One region of the Paenibacillus sp. Y568 genome, then DNA from elsewhere that is predicted to be linked to it. Evidence: predicted binding sites of a transcription regulator. Region 1 holds the regulator's gene; the other holds the start of a gene.
The links. Region 1 encodes Rex, which represses fermentation and respiration genes when NADH is low (regulators of the CRP and FNR family bind a similar motif). Its sites were predicted from a motif close to TTGTGAAATATTTCACAA; they were not measured.

Region 1 (5,354 bases):
TTTCACTAATTCGGTTTGTTTCTTTGCTGCTGTAATAGCGATGTCTTCCTGGCTCCATTGGTCCTTCATAACATATATGTAATAACGATAGAGTCCAAACAATACAACCACACAGATTGCAATTCCTAGTAAAATCCATCTCTTCTTGTTCTTCTTCAACCTGAACTTCCTTTCATCAGGAATAGCCTATCATCTTAGCGGTTTAATAAGCCTTCAAAAGATGACTGAGCTTCACGATGAATCCGCTCTTCATCCATAGTAAGACAAGCCCCATTCTTTACAACTTGTTTGCCGTTAACCCACACATGCTCTACATCTTTACTACTTGCAGAGTAAATGGAATGTGAGATGAAGTCTGTATGTGGTAGGAAATGAGCCTGATCGGTATTTAATGCGATAAAGTCTGCTTTCATACCTGGTGCCAATCTACCTATGTTTTCTAGAAATAGAGATTTGGCTCCATAACTAGTACCCATTCGAAGTGCTTCAGCAGCAGGAATTGCTGTTGGATCTCCTGAAATACCTTTGTGAATAAGCGCTGCTAGACGCATTTCTTCAAACATATCTAAATTGTTATTGCTCGCTGGACCATCTGTTCCTAAGGATACAGTTACGCCTGCCTTCAATAGATCTGTGACCCGTGCAATACCACTTGCTAGCTTCAAGTTGCTTCCTGGGTTATGTGACACGCCCACTTGATGGGCAGCTAATATGTCAATTTCTTCATCTGTCAAATGTACACCATGAGCGACAAGAGATGGACGTGTGAACATGCCGAGTTTCTCTAAATGTTGAACAGGTCTAAGACCATAATCAGTCACATTCTGTGCCACTTCACTCAGCGTCTCAGACATGTGTGTATGCATCGGAAGATCTAGATCATGCGCTGCCTGTACAAACTTCTCAAAAAAGGATGGAGGACATGTGTAAGGCGCGTGCGGGGACATCATCGTAGTAATACGTCCTTCTGCTTGACCGTTCCAATCTTTTGCAAAGGCAATCGCTTCTTGAAGTTTATGTTGTTGCATTTCTTCTGAACAGAACCCAATAACACCTCTTGTTAGTACCGCACGAATACCCGATTCTTGCACTACTTTAGCGACTTGATCCATATGATCATACATGTCTAGAAAAGTAGTTGTTCCACCTTTTAACATTTCCAATACAGAGAGCGATGATCCCCAATAAACATCTTTTGAGGTAAACTTCTCCTCCATTGGCCACATTTTTTCCTGCAACCACACTTGGAGAGCTAAATCATCACCATAACCTCTTAGTAATGACATCGCCGCATGTCCATGTGTATTCACAAGTCCAGGTAAAAATAGAAGATGCGTACCATCAACGACGGGGATATGATCAGAATCAGCTGGTTTGTCCTCGCCAATATACGTTATAAGGTCATCTTCAATAAGCATATAGCCCTTTACAACGGATTGTTCATTATTCAGAACAGCAAACGTACCATTCTTAATGATCCATTTCTGTGTTTGATTGTTCACTGTCATGTGATTCTTCCTTTCCATTATCCAAATAATAAGCAAGACTAAGCATATCCGTTGTGAAATCAGCTGCATGAATACGAACATCCGCTGGAGCTTTCAACACAACAGGTGCAAAATTCAAAATCGCCTTAATCCCAGCTTCTATTAACTTATCTGCAACATGCTGTGCTTCTGTTTCTGGAACCGTAATAATACCTATTCTTATATTTTGTTGCTTAATGGTATCCACTAGATCCTCCATAGGTTGGACCTTTAACGTATTAATAACGGAACCTACCTTGGGAGCATACGAATCAAAAACAGCGATAATCTTTAAATTTTCCTTTAGATAAGCATTGTAATTGGATAAAGCATGACCAAGATTACCTGCACCTATTAGAACCACATTGATTTGTTGATCGAGATTCAGGATATGACCAATCTTCTCAATCAAATAGGCCACGTCATATCCTATACCTTTACGTCCGAAGTCTCCAAAATAAGCGAGATCTTTACGAATTTGTGCAGGATTCAAATCGAGTTTTTGACCTAACTCCTGTGAAGAGACAGTGGCTACTTCACGTCTCTGAAGATCTGAAAGATAACGCAGATATACAGGTAATCTGCGTACAACAGCTTCTGAAATTTTTTCAGATTTCATTCTTGCTCCCCCTAATTATTAACTCTTTAGGATCCTTCTTCAAGAAGGATCCCTTTCACTTAACCACTCCGAAATCCGTGGAACCATTTGATTGGTCGGCATATGCTCCATCTTAGGACCAGGTAATGAATACAGGAAATGTTTGCCGTAATATGATTCGATTACTCGCGTATCATATACGATTACAATCCCCCTATCATTCGCAGTACGCACTAACCGACCAAATCCTTGTTTGAACCGAATGACCGCTTGCGGAACCGACAGTTTCATGAATGGATTTTTCTTTTGTTGCTTAAGAAGTTCACTCTTTGCTTCAACCAAAGGATGGTTCGGTGGCTGAAATGGTAGTCGAACAATGGCCAAACAAGTCAGTGCTTCACCGGGAATATCGACACCTTCCCAGAAGCTACTTGTTCCTAACAGTACCGATGCACTACTGTCTTGAAAACGACGAATCAACTTGCTTCGACTTCCAGTATCAACACCTTGGCCGAGTATCGTTATATCACTTGAAGACAGTTCATTACGTAATGGTTCATAAACTTGACGAAGCATGCGATAGGATGTGAATAACACTAACATACGTCCATGCGTAGCTATAGCTGTGTCAGCTAACGACTTCACCAGCGTCTCTACAAAAAGAGCATCTCCTACACTTCCCTTAACACTTGGAAAGTCACGTGGAATCACGAGCAATGCCTGATCACGATATCGAAAAGGCGAAGGTAGCTGAACTGTTACAAGTCGACCTTGATCTGATGCTTCTTGTAAGCCTAGATTTTCAATCATATACTGAAAGGATTTCTCGATAGATAACGTTGCTGAAGTTAGAATAATACTCTTCTTTTTATCGAAGAACACTTCCTTCAACTGCTTGCTTACATCGACAGGCACGGCATACAATTGTAGAGATTTGCTACGGAAATGTCCATTAGCCTCCATCCAGTAAACATTGCCTAAATCGTTAAGCGCCATGAACATGTGAAGATCTTCGCGTTCACTCGATAAATCCTTAATCAGACCGCTTATGTCCGTTATCAGACTATCTGAGTTGAAATCGTCTAGTTCTTTAATGTCGTTCAACATTCTCTCCGATTTACGAATGACCTCTCCAAGCGTTACGTATATTTGATTCTCAATTGCAGACAAGAGTTCCCAATCCTTTGGTTTCTTTGTAGGTTGCAATCGAAGCACGAATTGTCCAGTCTCACCAGGAGCTGCATCACTTCGCTCGGGAAGAAGAGCAAACAACATATCATTCAGTCGGTCCCAGTGCTCCTTCACTTCAATTAATTCGCCACTCAATATATCGATGGAAGTTATCCAATCCGAAGCCTTTTCATCATGTGAAGAACGAAGTTGTTGAATTAACGCTGGAAATTGTCCATTACGATTATCTTTATACAGTCTTGTAAGTGTATGGACGACGGTGAAATATTTCATATGAAGACCTAAATGCTTACCTGCCACGTCTTCTAAATGATGTGCTTCATCAATAACTAAGTGCTCATAAGCAGGTAATAATTGATGTCCAGCTTTAACATCCGTAAATAACTTAGAGTGGTTCGTAATAACCACATCAGCAATTCCCGCTTCATGCTTAGCACGATGATAATAACATTTACGGAACCAAGGGCAGGCACGGCCAAGACATGAATCAGAGTCACTAGAGACGGTTTCCCAGAAATCTCCGCCACGCCCTCCAAGATTCAGTTCTTCATCATCACCGTTCTCCGTCTGTGCTAACCATACAATCATCTGTGCGGCTAAGATTACATCTTCTTTAGGATTAGCGAAGTCTCTCTTGTTTATTTTATGTTCAAATTTTCTCAAACACAAATAATGCTGTCTCCCTTTGAAAATAGCCGCTTTAAATGGAAAAGGAACGACCTGAGTCAGTAATGGAATATCTCGTTCCCTCAATTGTTCCTGAAGGTTAATGGTGTGTGTACTTACCATGACTTTCTGCTCATTTTTCACACTCTGATAAATGGCAGGAATTAAGTATCCTAACGATTTCCCAGTGCCCGTCCCTGCTTCAATTAGAAGATGCTTATCATTCGCAAGTGCATTCATCACTTCACCAAACATCATGCTCTGTGATTCACGCGGCTCATATTGTGGCATAATTTCTCGAAGCCGTTCTTCAATATTCTCAAGGAATTGCGGGAAATCCATGGATTTCAGAGGATTATCATCTGCATCATTACGCGGTGTTGAGATATCGATCCAATCTTCTACGGCTAGAGCCAATTGTCGGTAAAAGGTATGACTCTCAAGGTCCTGTGCGGGTTCACTTTCCTTCTCACGACATAGACCATCGAAATACCAAGCTAAATCACTATCCTCATCACCAAATAACTCACTCAACCTTTGAAGTGTAATCAATGGTAAACTAATCAATTCATCCAGACATTTCAATAATACATGCGCTGTTGCTAATGCATCACTGTCGGCCTGATGGGGTCGATCGTGCTGAATACCAAATTGTGTAGATACCAGACCTAATTGGTAAGTGGTTAACGATGGGAAACAGATTTTCAGGAAATCTATCGTGTCCAGTATACGACCGTTGTATGGTAAATAACCACATCGATCAAGTGCATTTTGCAAAAAATTAAAATCAAACGAAACATTATGCCCGACTAATACCACATCATCAAGCATGGGAACTAACTCCATCATCATCTCTTCTAAAGAAGGAGCGTTCTCAACATCACTATTGGTTATACCTGTTAAATTAGAAATAAATGGCGGGATTGGAATCCCTGGATTAACATAAGACCCGTAAACACGGGATATCGATTGATCTTCTTCGATTATGGCAAGTCCAACTTGAATAATTTCATCGGCGGACTGGTTGCCTGTTGTTTCAAAGTCCAGTACGGCAAATTTCATGTTTAAATATTCCCTTCAATCCAGTCTCTCTAACAGCATAACAGAAGATCAGAATTTATTCATCAAGTAGACCCAGCTAAGCCATCATTTTTAAAGGACGGAAGAAAAGGCGATACTCCGTCGCTTTCGCAAGTACGGGCATCGCCTTAATTTGAGTCAATACTAAATTAATGAAATGAGCTGACTTCCATACTGGAGTTGACCGCGATTTTGATTGCAAACTTGCAGATTAATAAGTGGATCAGGTAAGCTCGGATCATTTTGTAAGGCTAATGTGAAATATTCCTGGGCTTTCCCCGTATCCGCAAGTT
Region 2 (5,354 bases), 200 kb from region 1:
TCGCATGTGTTAGTACATCCATACCTGTATCTGCTACAGCAACGCGAGGTAGAGAGTAAACAAACTCAGGATCTACGATAGCAACATCTGGAGTTAACTCATAATCTGCTAAAGGATATTTCGTATGTCCATTATTCTTATCTGTGATAACTGCAAAAGATGTAACTTCAGAACCCGTACCTGATGTTGTTGGGATAGCTACAAACTTCGCTTTTTTGCCTAGTGATGGATATTTATATATACGTTTGCGAATATCCAAGAATTTTTGTTTCAAACCGTTGAAATCAGCATCTGGGTATTCATAAAATAACCACATTGCTTTGGCAGCATCCATCGGTGAACCACCACCAAGTGCAATAATACAGTCAGGATTAAATCTATTCATCATAGCTGTACCACGACTTACTGTATCTGTAGATGGATCTGGTTCTACTTCTGAGAACACTTCAATAGCAACAGGAACTCGACGTTGACGAAGGTAGTGTTCAACTTTCTCAACATAGCCTAGTTTTACCATCATAGGGTCAGTGATAATAGCTACACGAGTGATATCAGGCATTTGGGCAAGATACTGAGTTGAACCTTTTTCAAAATAGACCTTGTTCGGAATTTTGAACCATTGCATATTCACAGTACGACGAGCCACCCTTTTCACATTGATCAAATTAAGTGCTCCTACGTTAGATGAAACCGAGTTTTTACCGTAAGATCCACAACCTAATGTCAATGATGCTAAATTTGTATTATAAAGATCACCAATTGCTCCATGTGTCGAAGGTGAGTTGACTAGGATCCGGCATGTTTGCAAGCGAGCCGAGAACTTCATAATAACTTCTTCATTATTAGAATGAATAACAGATGAATGTCCCATGCCGCCAAATTCAACGATTTCAGCTGCACGTGCAATTCCTTGTTCAGCATTCTTCACTTTATAGCAAGCAAGTACTGGACTTAATTTTTCAGCAGACAATGGATACTTAGTACCCACACCTTCAATTTCAGCAACCAGAATCTTCGTTCCAGCTGGAACTTGAATGCCAGACATTTCAGCAATCTTCACTGCAGATTGACCAACAATTACTGGGTTAACAGCACATTTCTCTGTGATCATTGCACCTGCAGTTAACTTCACAACTTCTTCTTTATTTAAAAAGTAACAATTATTAGCGATCATCTTTTTCTTCACTTGATCGAAAATAGGTTCTTCTATTATAACAGCCTGTTCAGAAGCACAAATCATACCATTATCGAATGATTTAGAAAGAATAAGATCCGTTACCGCTTGATCGATATCAGCACTCTTTTCGATAAAGCAAGGAACATTACCAGGTCCTACACCAAGTGCTGGCTTACCGCAACTATAAGCTGCTTTAACCATTGCTGAACCACCGGTTGCTAAGATCATTGAAACACCAGGATGATTCATTAGGATGTTTGTTTTGTCCATTGTAGGTTCTTCAATCCATTGAATACAGTTAGCAGGAGCTCCGGCTTTCACTGCAGCTTCTACAAGGATTCTTGCTGCTTCACTACTACACTTTTGAGCGGATGGATGAAAACCAAAGATAATTGGGTTACGAGTCTTAATAGAGATGAGAGCTTTAAACATCGTTGTTGAAGTTGGATTAGTTACAGGAGTGATACCCATGATCGTTCCGACTGGCTCAGCAATTTTTTGGAAACTTTCATATGCATTATCTTCGATAACGCCCACTGTTTTTTCATTCTTTATTCCGTGGTAAACATATTCTGTTGCGAACATATTCTTAATGATCTTGTCTTCATAAACACCTCTACCTGTTTCTTCCACTGCTAATTTTGCAAGATACATATGTTGGTCTGAACCCGCAATAGCCATAGCCTGAACAATTTTATCAATCTGTTCTTGATCCATTTCCATGAATGCTGCTTGAGCGACATTAGCTTTGTCAATCAAGGACTGAATGTATTCCTCTGTTCCTTGTTTCTTATCTTGGACTACTTCATTTTTAACTGCCATTTCTCTCAGCTCCCCTGAAAAATTTGTTTATCTATTTCTTGAATTCATCATAACATAACTGTCGAATGATTCATAGTGAAAACTTTCACAATCTTTAATTTTTATTTGATTTGTTTTCAAAAACGCTTACATTTATATTTATAACTTATTATTCATCTTTATGTATTTATTGGTTTTTATTTGTTCCTTCTACTATTTAAACAATTTAAGCCTAGATAAATCAGGCATCTCTTCTATGTTTCATCATAAAATAAGCTTCAAAAAGTGAAATTTATCACAAAGTTTTTAAATTCGCCACTTTTTAATGCTTTAATACTCCCACAAATGTGATTTTTAACGGTATAATTAGTTTAAAATTTACTGAAAATTAAAGACAAGGGGATAACGAATATGAAAGAACATCTTAATGTTATCGAAGCCCATGGAAATACGAGCTGCTTTTCCGAATCGAATTTTAATCGTCTATTAGTTAGTATGAAAGACCGCATCGTTCCTGAAGGATCTCATCTTTTCTGGGAAGGTGATTTCTCGGATAAGCTCTATTACATTAAACGTGGCCGCATCAAATTAACTAAATCTACTGACGAAGGTAAAGAACTTATCCTATATATGTATCAAGCAGGCGATATGGTAGGTCAGGCTGATCCATTCTTTAGCACCAAACACAGCTTTAACGCTGAAGTACTTGAAGAGAGTGAGATCGGTGTTATTGAACATAAAGATTTAGAAATACTAATCTGTCAGCATTGTGAATTCGCTATTGATTTCATGAAGTGGATGGGGATTCATCATCGTTTAACACAAACGAAATTCCGTGATTTAATGCTATACGGTAAACCAGGAGCTCTCTGCTCTACCCTTATCCGACTTGGTAACACTTACGGAGAAGAACAAGGGGATAATGTTATTATCAACAAGAAAATTACCCATACCGATCTTTCCAATATGATTGGTGCCACTCGTGAGAGTGTCAATCGGATGCTAAGCGATCTGCGTAAAAAAGATGCGATCGAATATGACAGCGGCATGATTGTTATTAAGAATCTTTCTATGCTTCAAGAAATTTGCCACTGTGAGCTATGTCCAGACGAAATTTGCCGGATTTAGTTCTCATGTTAAAGAAAGTCCTTCCTCTACAAGAAACCTCTTGTGGAGTAAGGACTTTCTTTCTTCATAAGAACACTTCAGATAGATAACCATCATAACAAAAACGACAACCGATACGGAGCAATTAAGACTCCCTTCGACTGTCGTTTTTGTGATATCTAATATAATTAGACCACTTGCTTAATAATATTATTTCTTTTTATTCCGAACAGGTGAAATGAACCAATAAGCCATGCCCACGAACAGTCCACCACCAACAATATTTCCTAAAGTAACCGGGATCATATTATGTAACCATCCAGCTATAGATATTGTTTCAGGATGATTCGGTAATAAAGTAGCTATACTCAATAACGTCATATTAGCCACGCTATGCTCATAACCACTTGCGATAAAGGCAAATAGACACCACCAGATGAGAATTAATTTAGCGACTTCCTCTTTTGCTCGCATCGACATCCAGATAGCTAGACATACTAGCCAGTTACAAAGAATTCCTCGGAAAAATAACTCCATGACGGGGAGATTCATCTTTTTAGCTACAGCTGTAAAAATAAGGTGTTCCGCAGGGATATCTTTAAATAGGCCGGCTCCTAAAACCAATAAACAAAGTACCAAAGCACCTAGTAAATTACCTATAAATACGATGCTCCAGTTCTTAAGGGTATCCTTCACCGTTGTCTTCCCTGCTAATGTACTCATCGTAAAGAGCATATTATTCCCAGTAAATAACTCTGAACCCGCAAAGATGACCAAAGTCAGTGCAATTCCGAACGAGCCTCCCATAATGAGTGATTGGAATGGAGACTTTATTGCAGCTAGTGGGGCACCTAATGAGAAAATAAGGATAATCCCTATTCCCACATAGGCGCCAGCTAATGCAGCAGCTATTATATAACGAACTAAACTTTCATTCATCTTTTCTTTTTTCTTAACCGCTGTCTCCACCATGGTCTCTACACTTTGTGTATATATGTGGACCACCTCCTGGTATATCTAATGTCTATAGTAGTTACTTATAAAATCCAATTTGAATATCTCTATTATTTACAATAACAGGATAGGTCACAACTTGCCCAGAGTCTGGAGCTTGCACAGCTCCAGTCGTTAGGTCAATCTTCCAGTCATACAAAGGGTCATATATATAATGACCCGATATAATTCCTTCCGCTAATGGTCCGCCCTTAGGATGTGGAGATTTATTTGCCAATGCGTAAATGTTCCCATCCGAAGTCCGGAATATAGCAATCTCCTGACCTTCAATAATAACAACTCGACCTACCTGTACTAAACACTCATCTAGCGAACCAACAGAATAATATTGTGTTGTCATTTCCATTTGATCCATCTCCATTTCTTTCAAAAGCTCATGTGTGTTATTGTACAGAAATTATTGATTTTTGGTTTTCATACAAAGCTTTACGTGTTTTTTCATCATGAAGCATTTTTGCCCATGGTTCTTCTACTTGTTGTAGTGCAAGTTCAATTCGTTTAACGAGCTCTTTACGGTTATCAAGATTATCCAATACCGCTGACTGAATCTGTGCAAGTCCTACCCGTTCTACCCACTCTGATGTTCTCTCCAAGTAGTTGCCAGTTTCACGATAATATTGCATAATTGCTCCACAAATTTCAATTAATTCTTCATCACTCTTAACTTTACAGAAGCTATCCGCAATACGAGGTTTGATACCTCCATTACCACCGACAAAGATTTCCCATCCTCCATCATTTCCGACGATACCGATATCTTTCGTACACGATTCCGCACAGTTCCGCGGACAACCATTCACAGCGTATTTAAATTTAGCAGGTAAATCGAGTCTCTCGAATTTACGTTCTAACAGAGCACCCATAGCCATAGAATCCTGTGTTCCGAATCGGCAGAATTGAGAACCTACACATGTCTTCACCGTACGTAGTGACTTGGCATAAGCATAGCCTGAAGGCATATCAAGTTCTTCCCATACGCTAGGCAAGTCTTCTTTCTTAACCCCAATTAGATCCAAGCGTTGTCCACCTGTCACTTTTACTACCTTAACATCATATTTTAAGGAAACATCAGCAATCTTCTTGAGTTCCTCTGGTGTTGTTACGCCGCCGTACATCCGTGGAACAACGGTATACGTACCATCCTTTTGGATATTTGCATTCATACGCTCATTCACAAAGCGTGATTCTTTCTCATCTTCATGAGTCTCAGGGTTCAACATCCCTAGATAATAATTAATTGCGGGACGGCACTTAG

Region 2: the regulator Rex is predicted to act here: its motif matches at 2,073-2,090, upstream of adhE (bifunctional acetaldehyde-CoA/alcohol dehydrogenase).

The regions. Positions count from the first base shown of each region.
Region 1 covers NZ_JCAIUM010000001.1:89,656-95,009, forward strand. The annotation lists gene AC1D7X_RS00380 (cell wall elongation regulator TseB-like domain-containing protein) at 1-159, opposite strand, end outside; gene AC1D7X_RS00385 (amidohydrolase) at 195-1,508, opposite strand; gene AC1D7X_RS00390 (redox-sensing transcriptional repressor Rex) at 1,471-2,145, opposite strand; gene dinG (ATP-dependent DNA helicase DinG) at 2,185-5,043, opposite strand; gene AC1D7X_RS00400 (tetratricopeptide repeat protein) at 5,206-5,354, opposite strand, start outside.
Region 2 covers NZ_JCAIUM010000001.1:286,984-292,337, forward strand. The annotation lists gene adhE (bifunctional acetaldehyde-CoA/alcohol dehydrogenase) at 1-1,999, opposite strand, end outside; gene AC1D7X_RS01445 (Crp/Fnr family transcriptional regulator) at 2,390-3,106, shown strand; gene AC1D7X_RS01450 (formate/nitrite transporter family protein) at 3,296-4,081, opposite strand; gene nirD (nitrite reductase small subunit NirD) at 4,119-4,445, opposite strand; gene nirB (nitrite reductase large subunit NirB) at 4,483-5,354, opposite strand, start outside.